DNA from 3 places in the Roseibium sp. ROS1 genome. Region 3 is predicted to be linked to each of the others. Evidence: riboswitches for the same ligand, from Rfam matches in the RefSeq annotation. Region 3 holds a riboswitch; each other region holds the start of a gene.
The links. A riboswitch is a leader RNA that binds a small molecule or an ion and turns the genes downstream of it on or off. The one in region 3 is predicted to bind cobalamin.
Positions count from the first base shown of each region.

Region 1: linked by a shared signal. The riboswitch ahead of ACYQ6M_RS07375 (hypothetical protein) and the one ahead of ACYQ6M_RS06500 (energy-coupling factor ABC transporter permease) in region 3 are both predicted to bind cobalamin.
Region 2: linked by a shared signal. The riboswitch ahead of cobU (bifunctional adenosylcobinamide kinase/adenosylcobinamide-phosphate guanylyltransferase) and the one ahead of ACYQ6M_RS06500 (energy-coupling factor ABC transporter permease) in region 3 are both predicted to bind cobalamin.

Region 1 covers NZ_BAAGIG010000001.1:1,616,239-1,622,816, reverse strand. Annotated here, with positions in the region: gene ACYQ6M_RS07400 (hypothetical protein) at 1-275, opposite strand, end outside; gene ACYQ6M_RS07395 (FecCD family ABC transporter permease) at 429-1,490, opposite strand; gene ACYQ6M_RS07390 (ABC transporter substrate-binding protein) at 1,544-2,479, opposite strand; gene ACYQ6M_RS07385 (ABC transporter ATP-binding protein) at 2,497-3,270, opposite strand; gene ACYQ6M_RS07380 (DUF1636 family protein) at 3,267-3,671, opposite strand; gene ACYQ6M_RS07375 (hypothetical protein) at 3,661-3,939, opposite strand; cobalamin riboswitch at 4,047-4,259, opposite strand; gene ACYQ6M_RS07370 (S9 family peptidase) at 4,403-6,487, shown strand.
Region 2 covers NZ_BAAGIG010000002.1:1,117,075-1,123,652, reverse strand. Annotated here, with positions in the region: gene cobN (cobaltochelatase subunit CobN) at 1-1,464, opposite strand, end outside; gene cobW (cobalamin biosynthesis protein CobW) at 1,499-2,611, opposite strand; gene cobU (bifunctional adenosylcobinamide kinase/adenosylcobinamide-phosphate guanylyltransferase) at 2,608-3,159, opposite strand; cobalamin riboswitch at 3,193-3,410, opposite strand; tRNA gene ACYQ6M_RS13240 (tRNA-Asn) at 3,745-3,820, shown strand; gene ACYQ6M_RS13235 (cupin-like domain-containing protein) at 4,186-5,094, shown strand; gene nagA (N-acetylglucosamine-6-phosphate deacetylase) at 5,161-6,315, opposite strand; gene ACYQ6M_RS13225 (SIS domain-containing protein) at 6,312-6,578, opposite strand, start outside.
Region 3 covers NZ_BAAGIG010000001.1:1,430,503-1,437,080, reverse strand. Annotated here, with positions in the region: gene ACYQ6M_RS06520 (HAD family hydrolase) at 1-16, shown strand, start outside; gene ACYQ6M_RS06515 (AraC family transcriptional regulator) at 23-970, opposite strand; gene ACYQ6M_RS06510 (hypothetical protein) at 1,154-1,525, shown strand; gene ACYQ6M_RS06505 (YHS domain-containing (seleno)protein) at 1,708-2,193, shown strand; gene ACYQ6M_RS06500 (energy-coupling factor ABC transporter permease) at 2,284-2,961, opposite strand; cobalamin riboswitch at 3,016-3,226, opposite strand; gene ACYQ6M_RS06495 (hypothetical protein) at 3,551-3,784, shown strand; gene aroQ (gamma subclass chorismate mutase AroQ) at 3,835-4,359, shown strand; gene ACYQ6M_RS06485 (EAL domain-containing protein) at 4,395-6,497, opposite strand.

The sequences.
Region 1 (6,578 bases), 190 kb from region 3:
AAATAGAGTGCGGCAAAGGCGATGACGAACAGATAGCTTTCGAACGTCCAGACCTGAATGCGGCCAAGTGCGAATTCGAACCACCAGAAGTGAACGACGGACAAAAGCATGAACAACGACCACCCAAGGTGCACGCTGTAGATCTCTTCGCGTTGGGGATGCTGAACATACCGCGCAAGGCCATTGAGCAGCCGCGCAACACCCAACCCGATCACCATGCCGATAATGATCCGGATGTGGGTGAATTCCGCAAGATTGGTGGGAAGTTTGTCCATGTGGGTCCGTTTTGGTCTCGATAAAGCAACACTATACGAATGCTGCCTGATGGAAACCGTCGAGATCTGCCACAACGAACCTTGAGCCTCGCTCTGACCAGCGGCCGTTCAACCAGGACCGGCTGAACGGCCGAAAGCGGTCCGTGCGAGGGTCTAGTGTGCCTGACCCGTGCGGGAGCGCAGGAGGAGCACGAAGAAAATGCCGCCAATCAGCCCGGTGACAATGCCGATAGGCATATCCTCGGGGGACAGGAGCGTTCGTGCGATGATGTCCGCCCAGATCAGAAAGATTGCGCCAAGCATCATTGATGCCGGCAGAACCCGGCTATAATTGCCCCCTACCAGGAAGCGGGCAATGTGCGGCACCATCAGCCCGACAAAACCGATGATGCCTGAAAAGGCTACCATCACACCGGTGATCAGAGCTCCCAGCACAAATACCGTGAGACGGAACCGGGCAACCGGAATGCCGAGCGTCGACGCTGTTTCATCGCCGATGGTCATCGCATTGAGATCGGCAGACCGCAGCAGAAAATACGGCGCCACCAGCAGCAAAATGCCAAGCGGAAACGGCAGCTGAGCCCATTGGGCAAGACCGAGACCGCCCAGCATCCAGAAGACAACCGTATGCGTTGCCCTCGGATCGCCCAGGAAAATCAGGATATTGGCGATCGCCATGATTATGAAGGACACGGCCACACCGGCCAGCACCAGCCGGTCGGCACTGGTTGCAGATGCAAACCGCGTCACCCCGAGCACCAGAAAAGTTGCCGCCAATGCTCCGGCGAATGCCATCAGCGGAACGGTCATCAGCCCCAGGAAAAGACCAGTATGCAACAGCGCAAGAATGGCGCCAGCCGCTGCACCGGACGAAATGCCGAGCAGATGCGGATCGGCCAGGGGATTGCGCGTGACAGATTGCAGGGCGGCCCCGACAACGGCCAGACCGGCACCGACAAACCCGGCCAGCAGCGCCCGCGGAAACCGGATTTCCCAGACGATAGCCTCCCGGCCCTTGGACCAGTCCACGTCGAAATAGCCGGGCACCACGCCGTTGACGAGGACCTTGAAGACAGTGCTGCCCGGGATCGGCACCGCACCTGCACCGATGGCGGCTACAATGGAAATAGCCAACACCAGCACGCCGGCCAGAAGCAATACCCCATTCCCCCGCAACCGGCGCAGGCCAGCGCTTTTGGCCGTGAGCAGGCTCATGCCGGTCTATCGTTTCTGCCTGCAACGACAGTTCGAAGCATCTTCTGCAAGGCTCACTCTCCCCAGAACGCTTCGGTGAGCTTTCCGATGGCCTTGAGGTTCCGCGGCCCCGGGGTTGCCTCGACATAGTCCAGCACGACAAAACGGTCGTTCTTGACGGCTGCAATATTGGCCAGGGCGGGATTGTGTTTCATGAAGTCGCGTTTCTGGTCAGCCGTCACTTCGCCGTAGTTGACGATCACGACCATGTCCGGGTCTTTTTCCACCACGGTTTCCCAGTCGACGGTCGCCCAGCTCTTTTCAAATTCGTCCATCACGTTGACGCCGCCGGCTGCCTCGATAAGCGCTGTCGGCATGGCATATCGTCCGGCGGTGAAGGGCTTGTCCTCGCCGCTGTCGTAGACAAAGACCCGCAGCGGCTCTTCACCAGCAGGCACCGTTGCCGCGATCCGGTCCAGCTCCAGCTTGTAGGCCGCAACAAGATCGTGCGCGGTGTCTTCAACACCGAAGATCTTTCCGAGGTTGAGGAGGTCGTTATAGAGATCCTGCAGAGACGCCTTCGGCTTGTCGCCGATATGAATGCAGGATTCGGTCAGCTCGTAGACCTTGATGCCGAACGGCTCCAGCGTTTCAGGCGTCACTTCACCACCCACCTTCATGCCGTAGTTCCAGCCGGCGAAGAAGAAATCGGCGTCGGCCCCGATCAGCACTTCCTTGCTCGGATATTTCGACGCGAGTTCGGGAAGTTCGGCAACGCCCTCACGCATTTCCGCGTCCAGCGTCTTCCAGCCTGAAATGCCGGTATATCCAACCATGCGGTCGCGCAGGCCAAGTACCAGCATCATCTCGGTCAGGTTGACGTCATTCGAAACGGCTGCTTTGGGCGGCGTGTCGAAGGTCACCGTGCGGTTGCAGCTTTCCACCGTCGTTTGCGCAATTGCCGGTACAGACAGAAAGGTGAGCGCGAGGCCCAGGGCAATTTTTTTCATATTAAGTCTCCAGAAATTCAAAGATGGAAGGTCAGGTAGCGCTCGCGGCTGGCAGACAGTTGCTCCAGACGGACCTGTACCGAATAGGCTTGCTCAATGTTGCCGGGGGTCAGCACCGTCTCCGGCATTCCCTGGGCAACCAGTCGGCCCTCATGCAACAGCAAGACCTTGTCGCAGACACGGCTTGCCAGGTTGAGGTCGTGCAGGCTGGTGACAATGGTAATGTCCAGATCGGCAATCAGCTCGACGATCTCGAGCTGATGACGGATGTCCAGATGGTTCGTCGGCTCATCCAGCACCAGAAGCCTTGGTTCTTGCGCCAGCGCCCGGGCCACCATCACCCGTTGCCTTTCCCCCCCTGACAATGTGCCGAAGGCTCTTTTTGCATAGGACAGCAGATCCATTTTCCCGAGACAGTCATCGACGATCTCGGCGTCCCGCTTGCCTGCGCCGGCAATACCGGTTGCATGGGGACGCCGACCGAGTGTGACGATCTCGCGCACGGACAAGGCAAAGTCGGTCGGCTGCTCCTGAAGCACGGCGGCGATCGTTTTGGCGGCCTCCCTGGCACTGATGTGCCAGAGATCCGTGCCATCCAGAAGGATTTCGCCCGTTTTCGGTTTCAGGAAGCGATAGAGCAGCCGCAACAGGGTGGATTTGCCGGCACCATTGGCGCCGGCAATTCCAAGAACCTCACCGGCAGGCAGACCGAAGCTGAGCGGATGCAGAATGGTTTTGCCCTGCCCCGTCTTCCAGCTGACCTCCCGGACAAACAGATCGATCCCCGTCATGAGAACGCCGTCCCGTCAGCTTCCGAAACGATCATCGCTGCCGGAAGCCGGCCTTGCGATGCGCTCCAGCGCTTGCCGTGGCTTTCCTCGGTCACCTCGCATCCATTTTCAATCTGGCGATACCGATTGGCGTAGTCGACCAGGTCGTCGATGTCCGTATCGTCCTCAATGTCCCCAAAGAGGTAGATCGCCTTGTCGGTGGCCTTGAATGCCAGCGTGCAAGGTCTCGAACAGCTCTCCATGTCGGCTGTTCCACTGATTTCGAATTCGTCTCCAACGACAGGCACTGCCTGTGCCATTGCACTCTTCAGCTTGCAGATCAGCCCATATCCGGGATGGCAAGTCTGCCCATTGTGACGACAGGTCGTGCAGACAAATATCTTGTGCGGATCATTGCTCATGACGCGCCTCCACGGCTTCTGCCAGTGAACCGACAGGAGGCTGCGGAAAAGCAAAGGCATTGCTTTCCTCGTTGCACAGGGCACGGCCGGATCGGGTACGTTTGGCACAATCATCATGTAATGTTATTACATTACCCATGTTCTTGCTGACAACAGATTTTTGCAGCCCATCGGGAACCATCGCGCGTGCTGCGCGCGTCGCCAGCGGATCAGCCTCGGTCAGGAGGTTGGCAAGTCTTGAGAATTCAGCAGAAAATTTCCGGTTCATATCGCCCTCCGCGATTTCGCGGGGCAGTTAGGAACCGAATGTGCAACTTTGCCGGCAGGTGCCGATTGGCCATGTCACTCACTCCTCCGGGGCACCCCGCCCGGGTTAAGGTTTAAGGTGAAATGGCAGGTCTCCTGACTTGCGGGTCATTGCTTGCCTGATCCTTCCCGGGGTCTCCCCAGTGGCGCTTTCAGGTTTGCTCACCGCTCACAGTTGCGGGGGCAGTCACGGATTTGCAGCCTTTCGGGCTCGTCGCACCGTGTTCCCTTTTAATCCCGGTCCGGAGTTCGGAGTCGGGAACCATCTCTTCCTAAGTGCGCGAACGCCTGAAAAATGTCAAAGACTTTTGCGGGTCGCTGCTCTTGTCTGGAAGCACGACAGGATTGCCTGGAAGCGGAAACACCCAGCCGCCTCGGCAGTATTGACCCTTGCCTTCAAGGCTCAAAAATCTTACCTCCGATCCATGAAACAGGATGCCCTTCCCCCGCGCGCCGCAGCGCGCCCCCTCACCCTTGAGACCCACGGCATTACCCGCCAGGACGACTTCGCCTGGCTGAGGGCGGACAACTGGCAGGAGGTCATGAAGGACCCGTCCGTGCTGGATGCCGACATCCGCAGCTATCTGGAAGCGGAAAATGCCTATCACGAAGCGCAGATGGCACCGACGAAGGCTCTGCAGGAGAAGCTTTTTGCGGAGATGCGCGGCCGCATCAAGGAAGACGACAGCTCGGTTCCTGCGCCCGACGGGCCCTTCGCTTACGGCCTCAAGTATGAAACCGGCGGCCAGCAACCGGTTTTCTTTCGCACCCCGCGTGACGGCGGCGCGGAAACGGTTCTTCTCCATGGCGACAAGGAAGCCGAAGGAACGGCATATTTCCGGATCGGCGGCGTCAGCCAGTCGACGGATCACAAGCTCATCGCCTGGGCCTATGACGACAAGGGCTCGGAATATTATTCACTGAAGCTGCGCGACGCCCAGTCTGCCAAGGATTTCGACTACGCCATCGAGGACACGGGCGGCGGCGGCGTCTTCTCGGAAGACAGCCGCTATGTCTTCTACGTTCGCCTCGACGCCAACCACCGGCCCTCGAAACTCTTCCGTCACGAAGTCGGTTCCGACCCGGCGAGCGACGTTCTCGTCTACGAGGAAAAGGATGCCGGCTTCTTCATGGGCGTCGGCAAGACCCAGTCCGGCGACACCATCGTCATCGACATTCATGATCACGAGACGTCCGAAGTCTGGATGATCCCGGCCACCGACCCGACCGCCGAACCGGTGCTTGTCGCAGAGCGCGAGACCGGTATCGAGTACTCGATCGACGATCACGGCGACACACTCTACATCCTGACCAACGCAGGCGGCGCCGAGGACTTCAAAATCGTCACTGCGCCGAAAGGCACTCCCGGCCGCGAAAACTGGTCCGATCTTGTGCCCCACAAGGCAGGATGCCTGATCCTGTCGCATTGCGTCTACAAGTCCTTCATGACGCGGCTGGAGCGCGAAGACGGCTTGCCGCGCATCGTGATCCGACGGCTTGCAGACAACATCGAGCACTCCATCGCCTTCGACGAGGAAGCCTATTCGCTCGGCCTTGGCGGCGGCTACGAGTTCGACACGAGCACGATCCGCTTCACCTATTCCTCGATGACAACGCCGTCGCAGACCTTCGACTACAATGTCGAGACCCGCGAGCGTATTCTGCGCAAGGAACAGGAAGTGCCTTCCGGCCATGATGCGGACGACTACGTCACCCGCCGGTTGATGGCTCCCGCAGCCGACGGCGAAACCGTGCCGGTGTCTGTGCTCTACCGCAAGGACACCAGGCTCGACGGCTCCGCACCTCTGCTGCTTTACGGCTATGGTTCCTACGGCATCACCATTCCGGCGAGCTTCAACACCAACTGCCTGTCGCTGGTCGACCGGGGGTTCGTCTACGCCATCGCCCATATTCGCGGCGGCAAGGACAAGGGCTTCCATTGGTACAAGGATGGGCGGCGCGAGAACAAGAAGAATACCTTCACCGACTTCATAGCCGCGGCAGACCATCTTGTTGCGGAAAACTTCACCTCGCACGACCGCATCGTCGCTCAGGGCGGCTCGGCCGGCGGCATGCTGATGGGGGCGATTGCCAATCTGGCACCGGAAAAATTCGGCGGCATCATTGCCGAAGTTCCGTTTGTCGACGTTCTGTCGACCATGCTGGACGACACGCTGCCGCTCACGCCGCCGGAATGGCCGGAATGGGGCAACCCCATCACGGACAAGGCAGCCTACGATTACATCGCGTCCTACTCGCCCTATGACAACGTCGAGGCAAAGGCCTATCCGGCCATCCTGGCGGTAGGCGGATTGACCGATCCACGCGTGACCTACTGGGAGCCGGCCAAATGGGTTGCCAAGCTGCGGGCAACCGGCACAGGTGACAAGCTGCTGATGCTGAAAACCAACATGGAAGCCGGTCATGGCGGCGCTTCCGGCCGTTTCGACCGGCTGAAGGAAGTCGCCGAAACCCAGGCCTTTGCCCTATTGGTGACCGACAAGGCCTGACACCTCGTCAGACCCGAGGATTTTCCGGGCGTGCGGAGCAGTTCGCACGCCCAGGAACCTAAATTCCTTTCACACGCCCTTGCGGGTACCA
Region 2 (6,578 bases), on a different contig from region 3:
ATGAGGATCGTCCGACGGTGCTCCCCAACGATCAACAACTGCTGACCGAACAACATTGGGCAACTGGTCGAATGAGCGCTCGTAGTCCTGAAGCGACAAAGCCTGATATTCGTCCTTGCCTGATCGGCCATCCAGGGCATTGGTTACGCCCGAAGTCAGGATTTCCATCAGATCGGCGGAGCTTGCTGGAACCTTGCCAGCGTCATAGCCCGCGGCGGCCATGGCCTTGAGCAAATGAACGCATGACGCAGGCGTGTCGAGCCCTACGCCGTTGGCAAGACGCCCGTCCCGGTTCGGATAGTTTGCCAGGATAAGGGCCGACTTCTTGGCTGCAGCCGGTTTCCGACCGAGTTTCCCCCAGGCGGCCGCAAGCGCCGCGGTAAACATGATCCGATCCGGAACAGGCGTAAAGGCAACCGGCGTCGACTGGGTGGCCTCATCGAAGACCCCTTCTTCCTTGAAGGAGACAGCACGGGACAAGATCCGGCCGTCAATCTCCGGCAAGACGACATGCATTGCGAGGTCACGTATCGACAAGCCCTGATCGCTGTCTTCCCAGCCCTCTTTGGAGGAAGACGAGAAGACGACCTGCAGCACAGGTTTGCCGGGTCGATCGAGCGGCGTCGGCTGATGGGCTGCTCCGGCCTTCGAGACGGCGAAGGCAGTACCGTTCAACACGACATCAGGCGGTGCCTCATCGAACAGGCTTTCCAGAACGGCGACGGATTCCGCTTCCTTCAGGCTGGAAACATAGATCGGCAGTGCATTTACACCGGCTTTGTCGAGAGCAGCGATCAACGCATCCAGTGGTGCGGTTTGGGCACCTTGCACCAAAGCACGGTAGAAAGTGATCGCTGCAACAGGTCTTTCAGGATCCCGCCAGGAGGCCTTCAGTTGCGCTATATCGGGGGCGACCGTGCCAGCAAGATAGATACCCGCGCGAGGTAGGGGCACCGGATGCGCTGGCTCTTCTCCCTTTCCGATCAGGTGCGCTGCATATCTCAAGGCATTTGCGTAATTCTCTGCGCCGCCTTCCACACAGTATCGCCAGAAGCGATGCACTTCCGCTGGTGATCGGGTGGAGCGAGACGTCAGTTCTTCGTCCCACTTGTCGTCGCCCGGAATAACGATCAGATCGATGCCATTCGCGCGGACTTCTTCTTCAAACCTTTCCAGGCCGTAGCGCCAGTACTCCACTCCACCCAGAATTCGCAGAACGATCAGCCGAGACCCACGGACGGTCTGTTCGGCATAAAGATCGACCGAATAGGGATGCGACAGGGCCATGAGATTGGCGAGCCGCAGGCCTGCCCGGCCTGTTCCAAGCCGTGATTGCGCAGCGGCAAAGCTTCCCAGTTCGGTGTCTGCAGCGGAGAGGAACAGAATGTCGGCTGGAGACTGGCCGAGATCGACCGCGTCCCCACCGTCATCGATCCGGCGCGTCTGGCTGGCGAGAATGTGCATGCTTGGTCTTTATTTCCAGCTTCTATCCAGCGTGTCAGGCAGCAGCCGTCAATTCACCCAGCAGGCCACGAACCGCAGTCAGGTCGAGGCCTTTCAAACCGATTACGACCAATCTGCCGCTGCTCTCGGCGCCGGCGGCGAACCAGGTTTCGACACGCGGTCCGACAGCTTGAACCATTGCAGGTGTAGCCTTGCCCTCGATTTTTACAGCCCCCTTGATGCGCAGGACGCCTTTTTGCGCCATGGCTTCCAGAACCTTTGCCTCTGCATCTTTCAGGCTGGCGAAAGACGAGACTACCAGCACGTGACTTTCAAAATCATCGTGATGGTGATGATCGTGATGATGGTCGTCATGGTGATGATCATGATCATCATCGTGGTCGTGGTCGTGGTCATCATGATGGTGATGATGCTCGTGCCGATCAGCCATATCGTCCTCGGCAGCAGAGCCCCTACCGAGCAGAACTTCAATCGGAAGCGTGCCTTTTTCGGATGTCACCACGTGAACCGCCGGACGAACATCGGCGGCGATCTTCTCATGCACCTGCTTCAAAGCGTCTTCGGAGACGAGATCAGCCTTGTTCAGAACAACGAGGTCTGCGCAACGCAATTGGTCGTGGAAGAGTTCTTCAACAGGACTGTCATGATCAAGAGCCTCGTCGGCGGCACGCTGCGCGGCAAGTGCATCTTCATCAAGTGCGATCCGGCCTTCGGCGAGTGCTGCAGCATCCAGCACCGTGACAACACCATCTACCGTTACCTTCGGCTTGACGCTCGGCCAGGAGAAGGCGCGAACGAGCGGCTGCGGCAGAGCCAGGCCGGAGGTTTCGATAACAATATGCTCCGGCGGATTGTCCCGCGCGAGCAGCATTTCCATGGTTGGCAGGAAATCGTCGGCAACGGTGCAACATATGCAGCCATTGGTAAGCTCAACCACCTCTTCCGCGGCGCAATCGGGATCAGCGCATCCATTCACCAGGGAACCGTCGAAGCCCATGTCCCCAAACTCATTGACAATAAGGGCAATGCGTTTGCCATTGGCGTTGGTAAGCAAATTGCGGATCAGCGTGGTCTTGCCTGCTCCGAGAAACCCAGTGACGATCGTTGCCGGAATTTTTGCGCCCGGCTGCAGGGATGAATTGGTCATAATTTGATATCCGGTTGTGATGTGGGTTTCAAAAGTATCGGCAGGCCCGCAGCAACGAAGACGACCTGTTGGCACCTATGCGCCATATCCTGGTTCAGTCGTCCCTGCACATCGCGGAACGACCTCGACAGACGGTTCTCCGGCACGATCCCCATACCAACTTCGTTGGAAACGAAAACGCACGGCCCCTGAAGACCCTTCAGAACCGCGCAAAGCCGCGCCGTTTCGGCGGGGATGTCCTTGTCTGCAAACAGCAGGTTCGACAGCCACAGGGTCAGGCAGTCAACAAGAACCACCCGGTCTTGCCTGCATTCGTTTTCAAGCACGGCCGCAAGTTCGAGCTGTTCTTCCACGGTGAGCCAGGACGGGCCGCGTTGATCTTTATGAGCGGCGATCCGGCTGGCCATTTCATCGTCGTGGGCAGCACCAGTCGCGACATAGATTTTTTGCAGACCGGTTTCATGGACAAGCTTTTCCGCGAACCGGCTTTTTCCGGAGCGGGCACCGCCGAGGACCAGCGTCGTCCTCTCGCCGTTTGAATGCGTCATTCCTTCTCCCAGCCGTCCGCCCGACAGCGCCATAGGGTTGACAATGTGACGGCCGGTCTCCTGGCTTGCGGCTCAGCGCGGTCTGTACCCCTTCCCGGCCCCATCAGGACGCCAGTGGTTTTCGTACAGCCACTCACCGCTCACAGTTGCGGGGGCAGCTCCGGATCTGGACTTGAAAAAGACCGCACCGGATTCCCGTTTCATCCGGATCAGGCAAGGCCTTTTCCGGAACCGTCGGTTTCTTCCTAAACGTATCTTGAGGCCGACACAAGCAGCAGAAAGTCGCTGACGACTAACCTTGAAAATCGGCCAGGCAGTCAACACGGACGCCTTCTTGCGACAAAGTCAGAAAAAGGCACAGCCGATTTAGCCTGCCCGGGGTGTTCCAATCGTCGCGAAACGTAGGGTTTTCCAAGCTCGACAGAACGCCTAGCCATCTGAAATATATCGAGTTTTCCACACCGAGATCAAAAAAATGACGGCTTGATGAAAAAAACGCCCTCGGGGGCTTGGCAAACGGATCAAGCCTTTGATATACGCATCTCCATCGACGGGGCGGCAACGCGCTGGCCCCGAGCGTGGTGATCCCCAGTAGCTCAGTTGGTAGAGCAAGCGACTGTTAATCGCTGGGTCGCTGGTTCGAGTCCGGCCTGGGGAGCCATCACCACCTCTTCTTAATCCTCCCGAATGCTGCAATTCTGAAGGCTGGGACACCGTTCAGTGTCCGGGTTGATCTTATTCGCGTTTGATCTTGCAACAATCTGCACCGCCTCAAAAAACGACAGCCATTTGATGCGAGCGCGTCTTTCGCAGTAGTAACGTTCCGCACCATCTTCCTAAACAACATTTCCTGGCTACGTTTTTAACGAAGATCGCGCCTCCATTGGCTCTGTGTTGTTGAATAGCGCTTCTTGATAAAGCTCCAGGTTGCTCCTATCGTGATTTCTCCAAAGGGAGCATCATGGAAAATCGCAGCTAAATCCAGCACCCCTGAACCCGCAAATCTTCACATGCGTGGTACCTTTTATGAGCGGCGACAACACACACACCATTGCCACCGTAACCGCAGCACCAGGTTATGCCGAATTTCTTGAAGCCTACTGCGACAAGGAACAGCCCCTGCTGATCAAGGGACTAGCAAAAAACTGGCCCGCGCGGGAAAGGTGGCAATCCGGCCGATTACGAGCAGAACTCCATACGCTGCCAAAGGTCCGCGACAGAGGTGTCTTTTTCGTCAGCCGCTCCCCCGTACTCGAACAAGATATCGAGATGCCGGACTTCCTGAAGGAAATCCTCGCGTCCGATCGGATAATGCAAGATTCCGTTGCCTGGAGGTTCTGGATCAACAGCAGGAACAACCGGACAGAGTTCCACTACGATACCAACGCCGAGAATGTCATCACAGTTCAGGTGAAGGGCCGTAAGGAATGGGTACTGGTTTCGCCCGAAACACCGCTACCGTGCTACCCGTTCACCAACTTCTCTTTACTGAAAGACGAAGAGCGATTGCTGAGGAACAAGCGGTTCTACAAATTCGATCTGGAGGAAGGCGATCTTCTCTATCTGCCTCCCCATTGGTACCACCGGGTGGTTGCCAAGGAAGACGAGAACATCAACATCAATTGGACTTTCACGAAACGCGAAACCTCGGTCATCTCGAAAGAATTCAAGCGTGACATGGAGCGGTGCGGCCTGCTGCATTCATTCAAGAACAGTGATTCCGCGCTGGTTCGGCGCTGTTACGAAACCGCTATCCGCGCCCTTCCAAATGTTGGCGGTATTGGCTGGGGTCTGAAATCGTTCATTTCATCGCCCTATACGCCAAGCCGCGGAGCATTGGTCAACCGCTTCTTCAAGGAATTGCTGCAAATACCGAATACGCTGCTGACACTTCCAAACGTTCGCTCAACGCTGAAAAAGGTCGACAAGACCTAACCGGCGAACGCGCTGCCAATCCCACAAGTTCGGCGCAGTATGTAGACCACCAGCGTATATGCCGGGCTACGTATTCGAGAATTGCTCCCCCGCAATCCATACGCCCTCGACCTCATAGGCTTTGCCAAGCTGCACGAAGTCAGCCGGATAGCCTTCTTCGAAACGACCGAGTGGGCGCCCGAGAACGTCCGCAGGATCACTGGTTGCCATTGCAAGAGCAGCTTCGACCGGAAGCTCGAGTGTGCCGGTGAGAAACTTCAAGGACGCCGGCAAATCTATATCGGCGCCGGCAAGCGTGCCGTCTTCGAGGGTCAATGTGCCATCGCGGCGAAAGATTTCTCGCCCGCCCAGGAAGAAGGACGTAACATCGGTGCCGGTCTGAGACATGGCGTCGGTAACGATAAAGATTCTGCCCGGGCCAGTCTTTGACTTGAGCGCGACCCGCATCGCGACCGGGTCGACATGGACACCATCAGCAATGATGCCCACGTTGAGCGCGCCCAGATCGAGCGCGGCGCCCACAAGGCCGGGTTCGCGGTGTTGCAACGGGCTCATGGCGTTAAAAAGATGGGTGACCATCGAAGCACCCGCTTCAACCGCTGTCTTGCACTGCCGGTATGTGGCTCCGCTGTGGCCAAGACTGACGTGAATTCCCGCATCAGCCAATTCCCGCATCTGTTCTGGCCGCACCGTTTCCGGTGCCACAGTCATGATGAGGCTTGGCAATTCCCGCGCCGCGCGCAGATAAAGCGCCATGTCTTCGCGGTTCAAAGGCCGGATCAGATTCGGGTCATGCGCCCCCTTGCGCCCCGCGAAAAGATGCGGCCCTTCGAGATGCAGACCATGAAACCCCTTCACGCCCCGCGACCATGCGGCAATTGCCAGATCAACGACTTTGCGCGTCACGTCGGGCGTGTCCGTAATCAAAGTCGGTGTCAGGGCTGTTGTCCCGAGGCTGACATGGGCGGCGCAAATACGTTCGATATCGTCGACTGTTTCCGCATCCCCCAGCATCAAGCCACCGCCGCCATTGACCTGCAGATCGATCAATCCCGGTGCGAGAATGCCGTCGCCAAGATCGACAGTCTCTACGCCAACGGGCACCTGATCGGCAGAAAGAAGGCCAGCCACCTTGCCATCTTCGACAAGCAGGGCAGCATTCGCATGGATTTTCTCACCATCGAAAACCCGGCTGCAGAGATAGGCGGTTGTGGAGGTCATACGGTCTGGGTGACTTTCTTCAGGTGCTTGGGAACGTCCGGATTGAAACCGCGCTGCCGTGCAAACCATTCGATGAAGGCGTAGAAAGAAACAATCTGCACCAAGGCGTCGGTCAATGGATGCCCGGTTGCCTGGAACGCCAGCTTTTCCGCCCGTTCCACCTTGTCGGTCGTTGCAAAAACACTTCCGCCCTGGTCCACCATGCGATCCGCAGCCTGGGCTAGCCCCTCTTCGGCTGCATCGCGCACACCAAGCGCCAGGAT
Region 3 (6,578 bases):
TCTGGCCGCCAACTGATTCACATCAGGCTGGCACTGCCGGGCCCTGCCGTCGCACTTGTCCGGGCGTCTGGTTGAATTGACGCTTGAAGGCCCGGTTAAAGGCGGCTTCCGAGCTGTAGCCGATGTTTTCGGCAATATCGATCAGGGGCAGATCGGTCTCCCGAATGTCGCGCCGTGCCCGTTCCATGCGCCAGTGGGTGACATAGGCCAGCGGCGTCATGCCGACGAGGTTCGTAAACCTGTCTGCAAAAACCGTCCGGGACATGCCAGCCTCCCGGGCAAGGCTCTCCACCGTCCAGGGCTTTTCCGGCGCCAGATGGATCTTGGACATGCTGCGCCCGAGCTTCGGGTTGAGCACAGCCGCCAGGCATCCGGCCCTGTCCCCCTCCCTGTCGACGAACGTTCGCACCACCTGGATGAAGATGATCTCCGTCAACCGGTGGATGATCGCCTCGGACCCCGGCTGCCCGGCGCGCACCTCGCTGGCAACAAATCGCATCACTGCTTCCAGCCAGAAGGCGTTCATCGTCTGTGTGTTGGGCAGATGAATGACGGCGGGCAAGGCATCGAGCAGCGGATGGACCGAGCCTTCCTCGAATTCGAAATGGCCACAGAACAGTTTACAGGCCAGCTCCTCGTCCGGACCGCCGTAATAGAGCGCGCCTTCCCCCGTATAACCGGATTGCCGCACGACCTCGTCCACTTCGGCCGCGGGACGGTCCGGTTCATCGCTCAGGATATGAGCGGCCCCGTGCGGAATGACGGCGAGATCGCCGGTCGCAAGGCGGATTGGCTTTTCAACACCATCCACCGCCAGCCAGCAGCCACCACGCATTGCCATGTGAAACCGCGCGACATTGCCGAAGGCCGGCACCCGCACGGCCCAGGGTGGCGAAAAGCAGGTATGGAAATAGACGGATCCCCGTAGCTTCAAGGCATCCAGGATCTGGGTCAGGGCGTCATGTTTCATGAAAGGCCGGTTCCGGTTGAAGTGCTACTCCCGCATTTTTGCCTCAACACCGCAAAGCGCAAGGCTCCCGGACGATCGGTCAATTTTCAGGGACTTTCGTGCATGGATAGAACCGAAGTCGACCAACATCTTTGGGCTCGTGGGCAATCCGCCCGCAGGAAACCAACCTGGAGGACCTGAAAGATGTCTGTTCGCTTCGTCACCAAGACCATGCACGCCTATCTCGATTATCCCGTCGCGATCGGCCTTATTGCCCTGCCCGTATTCCTTGATCTCGGCCAATCCAACCCGATCGCCTTCTGGCTATCCTTCCTGACAGGCTTTGCGGCCCTGGCCCTGACGATCCTGACAGATCACCAGACTGGCATCATCCGCATTCTGCCGTATTCGGTTCATCTGGCGGTCGATTTTGCCGTCGGCATCGTGTTCCTGGCAGCTCCCTTCGCACTTGGCTTCACCGGCCTCGACTTCGCCTATTACCTGGTCAACGCCATTGCCGTCCTGACAGTGGTCAGCCTTGCCAAACCGCAGGAAACGGTTGCGCAGGCCGCTTGACAGCCACCGTCCACGCACAATGACACCGGCCCTCACGCCGGTGTCTTTTTTTGAGCTGCAATCCGGACGATCTGCAAATCCTCGGGAACTTGCGAACATGGAGACGCCTGAGCTTCGGACGCAAGGTAGAGGCACCGGAGCAAATCCGGCCTTCAACCTTCATACCCTTTCAGGAGTAGAACATGTCCTTGATGAAATCCGCCATTGCCGCAACGCTGCTGTCTCTTGCCGCTCTCTCTGCCCCGGCAATGGCCGCGGACGAATACAACACCTCCAGTGGCCTGACGGCCGCCGGCAGCCCGCTCGGTCTTCATGGTGTCGATCCCGTGGCCTTTGTCAGCCTGGGCAACCGGATTGACGGAACCGCGCAATATACGGCCGTCCACGACGGTGTTGCCTATTACTTCGCATCCCAGGAAGCCATGGATGCCTTCACCGCGCATCCGGATCAGTACCTGCCGCAAAACGGCGGCTTCTGCACCTTCGGTGTTTCAGTCGGCAAGAAGTTCGACGGCGATCCGCAGTTCGCGGCTGTTGTGGACGGCAAGCTTTATCTGTTCCTGAACGAAGCCATCTTCCGCGAGTTCCAGAAAGACCAGTCCGGCACGATCACCAAGGCGGAAGCCAACTGGAAGAAGATCCGCTCCACCGAGGCAACGAACCTCTGATTGTACGTTGTCAAGGCGTCGGAACGACAAACAAAAAGGGCGGCCCCAGGGCCGCCCTTCGTGACTTGATTTCGGCAAAAGCCCGAAGACTTAAGCCGCGTTGTGCAGCCGATTTTCGAAAGCAAGGTTCCGGGTCAGCGGCGCCAATGTCTTGGCAGCGGCCAGAACAGCCAGGTCGGCCAGCGGCTCGCCCAGGATCACCAGCATGTAGGCAAAGCCGAAGGAACCGACGGAAGCCATGTTCTCGGCACCGAAGCCCTGGCCGTAGAATGCCCAGAAAGCAACCCAGCCAACGATACCGGCCTGGAACGTGGTGGAAAGAGCCAGTGCCTGAACGTAGGAAACGTCAACATAGGCTGTCTTTTCCGGAATGATGCGGTTTGCCAGCATGCTGACAGCCCACAGCGGCACAAGCAGCGTGGTGACGTTGATGCCGTACTGCGGCAGGTCGAAAGGAGCAACCAGCGTCCCCTGAAGCAGAAGGCCTGCAGCAAGGCCGATTGCTGCCGGACCTGCGCCGAACATCAGGAACAGGGTGGAGCCCAGGATAAAGTGAACTTCGGAAACACCAACTGGGTAATGCGGCAGGATTTCGAAGAAGCAGAACACGGCAACCGTCGTGATGACGGAGCGGACGGCAAGGCTGAGAACGCCGCTTTTGCGGATCGTGTCGAGAGCCATTTTGCCCAGAAGGCCGAAGGAAGCAGCCGCGGTACCGTAGCTGAGTACGATTTTGGCACCGTCGACGATGCCCGGTTCGATATGCATGTCATTTCTCCTTTGCGCACCCTCCGTGCGCGAGCAGATGGTGTGAACCGGCCCCGATGGGACCGCTGGATGGCAGGTTTCCTGGCTCGCGAGTCTCTGCGCTGCCCGCCTTCCCGGATCGCTCCAGTGGCTTGAAGGGCTTTGCTCGTCGCATACAGTTGCGGGGGCAGCCACGGTATTGGTCCCTGTTGGGTACGCCTCACCGTGTTCCCATTTCATCCGCCTTTACGCTTGTTCGGGCGAAACCATCGCATCGTCTAGATTTGCAAGGATTGGCGATATTCTGCAAGCGAATTTTCGCCATATTCGGTCTGAATGCGACATTGCACCGAAATTTTGCCGTCTGAAGACCACCACCGAAATCAGCCGAATTAGCACTACCAACAAGCTTCAGATCTCAAAATACTTCTTCAGGGAATTGCGTCAGCCACCTGAAAAACATGACATTTGAAGAATCCAATCAAAGATGAAAATCAAAACCATTGTTTATTAAATTTTTCTGTATTTAGGGTAATTGTGATTTTTACTTGCGGAAACCCTAACGAAAGATAACCTCACTCGAATACAAAGCACATCATGAGAGTTTGCAATGCCCTTTACCAAATTGGGAACGCTTATCGCTGGTGTCGTCTTTTTCCTTGGCTGCATTCAGCTGGCACTTCTGGCCGGCGTTACTCTTGGAGCAGTCACTGAACCAAGACCGGGTTTTTTCCTTGGCAATCTGACACGCGAACAGGCGCTCGACAGCGGACTATTGAAGATCATGGCCGCCGTCGCATTCGGCGTGATCACCGAGATCAGCCGCTCGGTTGAAAAGAAGTAGACCACAACCAAAGACTTGCCGCAGGCGGTGACCTGTGAAAGTCTTCGGCCATGTTGAAATCGATTCCCCTGACCGCTTTTGCGGTATCTCTCCTTGCTGCCACCGTCACTCCTGGCTGGGCGGCACCTGACAAGCTGTTCGGCGCCATCAACGAACGTCTGTCGTTCATGCAGTCGGTTGCAGCCTGGAAAGCGGATAACGACAAACCTGTCGAGGATCTGCCGAGGGAAAAGGTGGTGCTGGATGCTGCCCGCGAAAAGGCAGTCGAAAACGGCCTGTCGGCTGACAATGCCACCTTGTTTTTCCAGGCGCAGATAGATGCGGCCAAGGACATTCAAACCTGCTGGATCGAACGCTGGGAGAGCGGCGAAGCTCGTCCGCAGAACGTACCCGACCTGATCAAGGATGTCCGTCCGGAGCTGTTGCGCCTCGGCAACGAGATCCTGACGCTACTCGCAGAAAGCCCCGTCGAAGCCTCTGACCAGCAGGCCTTCACGGAGGCGCTGACCGTGGAATGCCTGTCCGACGGATCAAAGAGCGCTCTGTTTGAAGGTCTGGTCGACGTACACGACTAGACACATACGGCCATCAGGACATCCCTCATCAGAGTTCAGGAGGCTGCCTGCCTCCAGGGCTCGGCCGCATTCGCCACGCCTTCCCGCTTCATGACCATTCGCGAGAACTCGCCGAACGGCACTGCCGGGCTCCACAAGTAGCCCTGGCCGAGCGTCCCGCCCCACAGATTGATGTAATCCATCTGCAACTGGGTCTCGACCCCTTCGGAAACTGTGTTGAGATTGAGCTGCCTCGCCAGCATCAGGATCAGCTCGACGATGGTCCGGCGATCCTCGCAATTGGCAATGTCCATGATGAAGGACCGGTCGATCTTCAGCGTGTCGAACGGCATGCTCGCGAGACTGTGCAGCGAGGAATAGCCGGTGCCGAAGTCGTCGATTGCAAATTTGACGCCTTCTTTCTTGATCGGCAGGATCTGATCGAGAAGGTTCTGCGAATAGTCGACAAGACTCGATTCCGTCACTTCCAGTTCCAGCTTCTCCGTCGAGAACCCGCTCTCGCCAATGATCCCGAGCATTCTGCCGGTAAACCCCTTTGCCTGCAGCTGCGCGGGCGCAACATTCACGGCGACAGATACATCGACATTCTGCCGATGCAGGGATTTCATGTCGGAGAGCGCGGATGCCAGCACGAATTCTCCGATCGGAACGATCAGACCGCATTCTTCTGCCACGGGAATGAACTTGTAGGGCGGTACGGATCCGAGTTCGGCATCGTTCCAGCGCAGCAGCGCTTCTGAACCGACAATCTTGCCGGACGAAATGTCGACCTTCGGCTGGTAGTGAACGGATAGCGTGCGGTCTCTCAGCGCGCTTTGCAGCCTGTGCCGGATCTGTTCGCGCTCGGTCATCCGTTCGCGAATGATATCGTTGTAGGCGATCGACTGAGCCCTGCCGGCACCCTTTGCTTCATACATGGCCATGTTGGCGTTTCGCAGAACTTCCTCGGCCGTTGTACCGTGCTCCGGGTATCTCGCGATCCCCGCGCTGACGGTCAGCGAAAGGGAAAGCCGGCCAATTCTGTAGGCCCCACCCAGCCGCTCGACCATCGTTCTGGACAACTTGGCAAGCGTCTGCAAATCATCGACGCCGGGTAACAGTACGACGAATTCGTCGCCTGAAAACCGGGCAACGCAGGGGGGTTTTGACGTCAGTGGCTTGACCAGCTCGTCGACCAGGACGGCCAATCGGTTGCCGACCAGCCGCAACAGCTTGTCGCCTACGGCATGTCCGTGCATGTCGTTGATCAGTTTGAAGCGGTCCAGTCCGATGTAAAGAACGCTGCCCGTTTCCTTGGGTCGCAGATCGATCAGCGTCATCGCGACATTGTCCAGCTTGGCCCTGTTGGGCAAACCGGTAATGCGATCGGTGTAGGCGAGTTCCTCGATCCGCAGAATATTCTCGCGCAGCTTGACCATCATTCCGCGGAACGCGGTTTGCAGGTCACCCACCTCGCCTGGTGCATCAGTTTCCAGATTGCAGTCGAGGTAACCGGCAGCGGCCTCATTGGCTGCCTGCGTCACGCGGCTGACACCTGCCGTTGCCCGGTACATCAGCGCAGCAATCACCGGAACGAAGGCAAGAAGAAGAACCGCCAGGATCAACACCACCTGAACAATCTTTTCCCTCAGAACGCCCGCAAGCTCGTGCTTCGAAATGCGCACCAGCACGGACCCCACCACTTCCCCACTGCGGGAAACCGGCAGGATGTATTCGATCATATCGGCGGTTTCCGAATACTGAGCCTTGCCCGACTGCGCGACATTCAGGGCGCCTTCGTTGAACTGCACGGCGCTCGAGGGTTCTGCGGAGGTAAAATCGCTGGCGAACTCCTGACCGAAGCGGCTATAGGCCTTGGCTGCGATAATGTATTTGTCACCCGCAATCGCATTCAAAAGCCGCTCGACTTCACCATAGTTCTTGTTGGCGATTTCGCGCGCCGCGATATTGGTGACAAACAGCGCCTTGTCGTGAGCAGTCCGAGCAAGGCGTTCCTCGATCTTGTCCGTCTGGGTCAGATAATCGATGCCGATCAGAACCAGCGAAAAAGCCAGCAATCCGAACACGCCATAAAGCGTTGCCCGCACAAAGACGCGCTTGAACAGCGCGTTTCCTCTTGATCGAACGGTTTCGAGCACGAAACAAGCCCCTTCGGTCCATTGCGTTGCCCGGGTCGAACTGCGACCCGATACCAGCAGTGTTTCGGCAGCCGCCTCAAC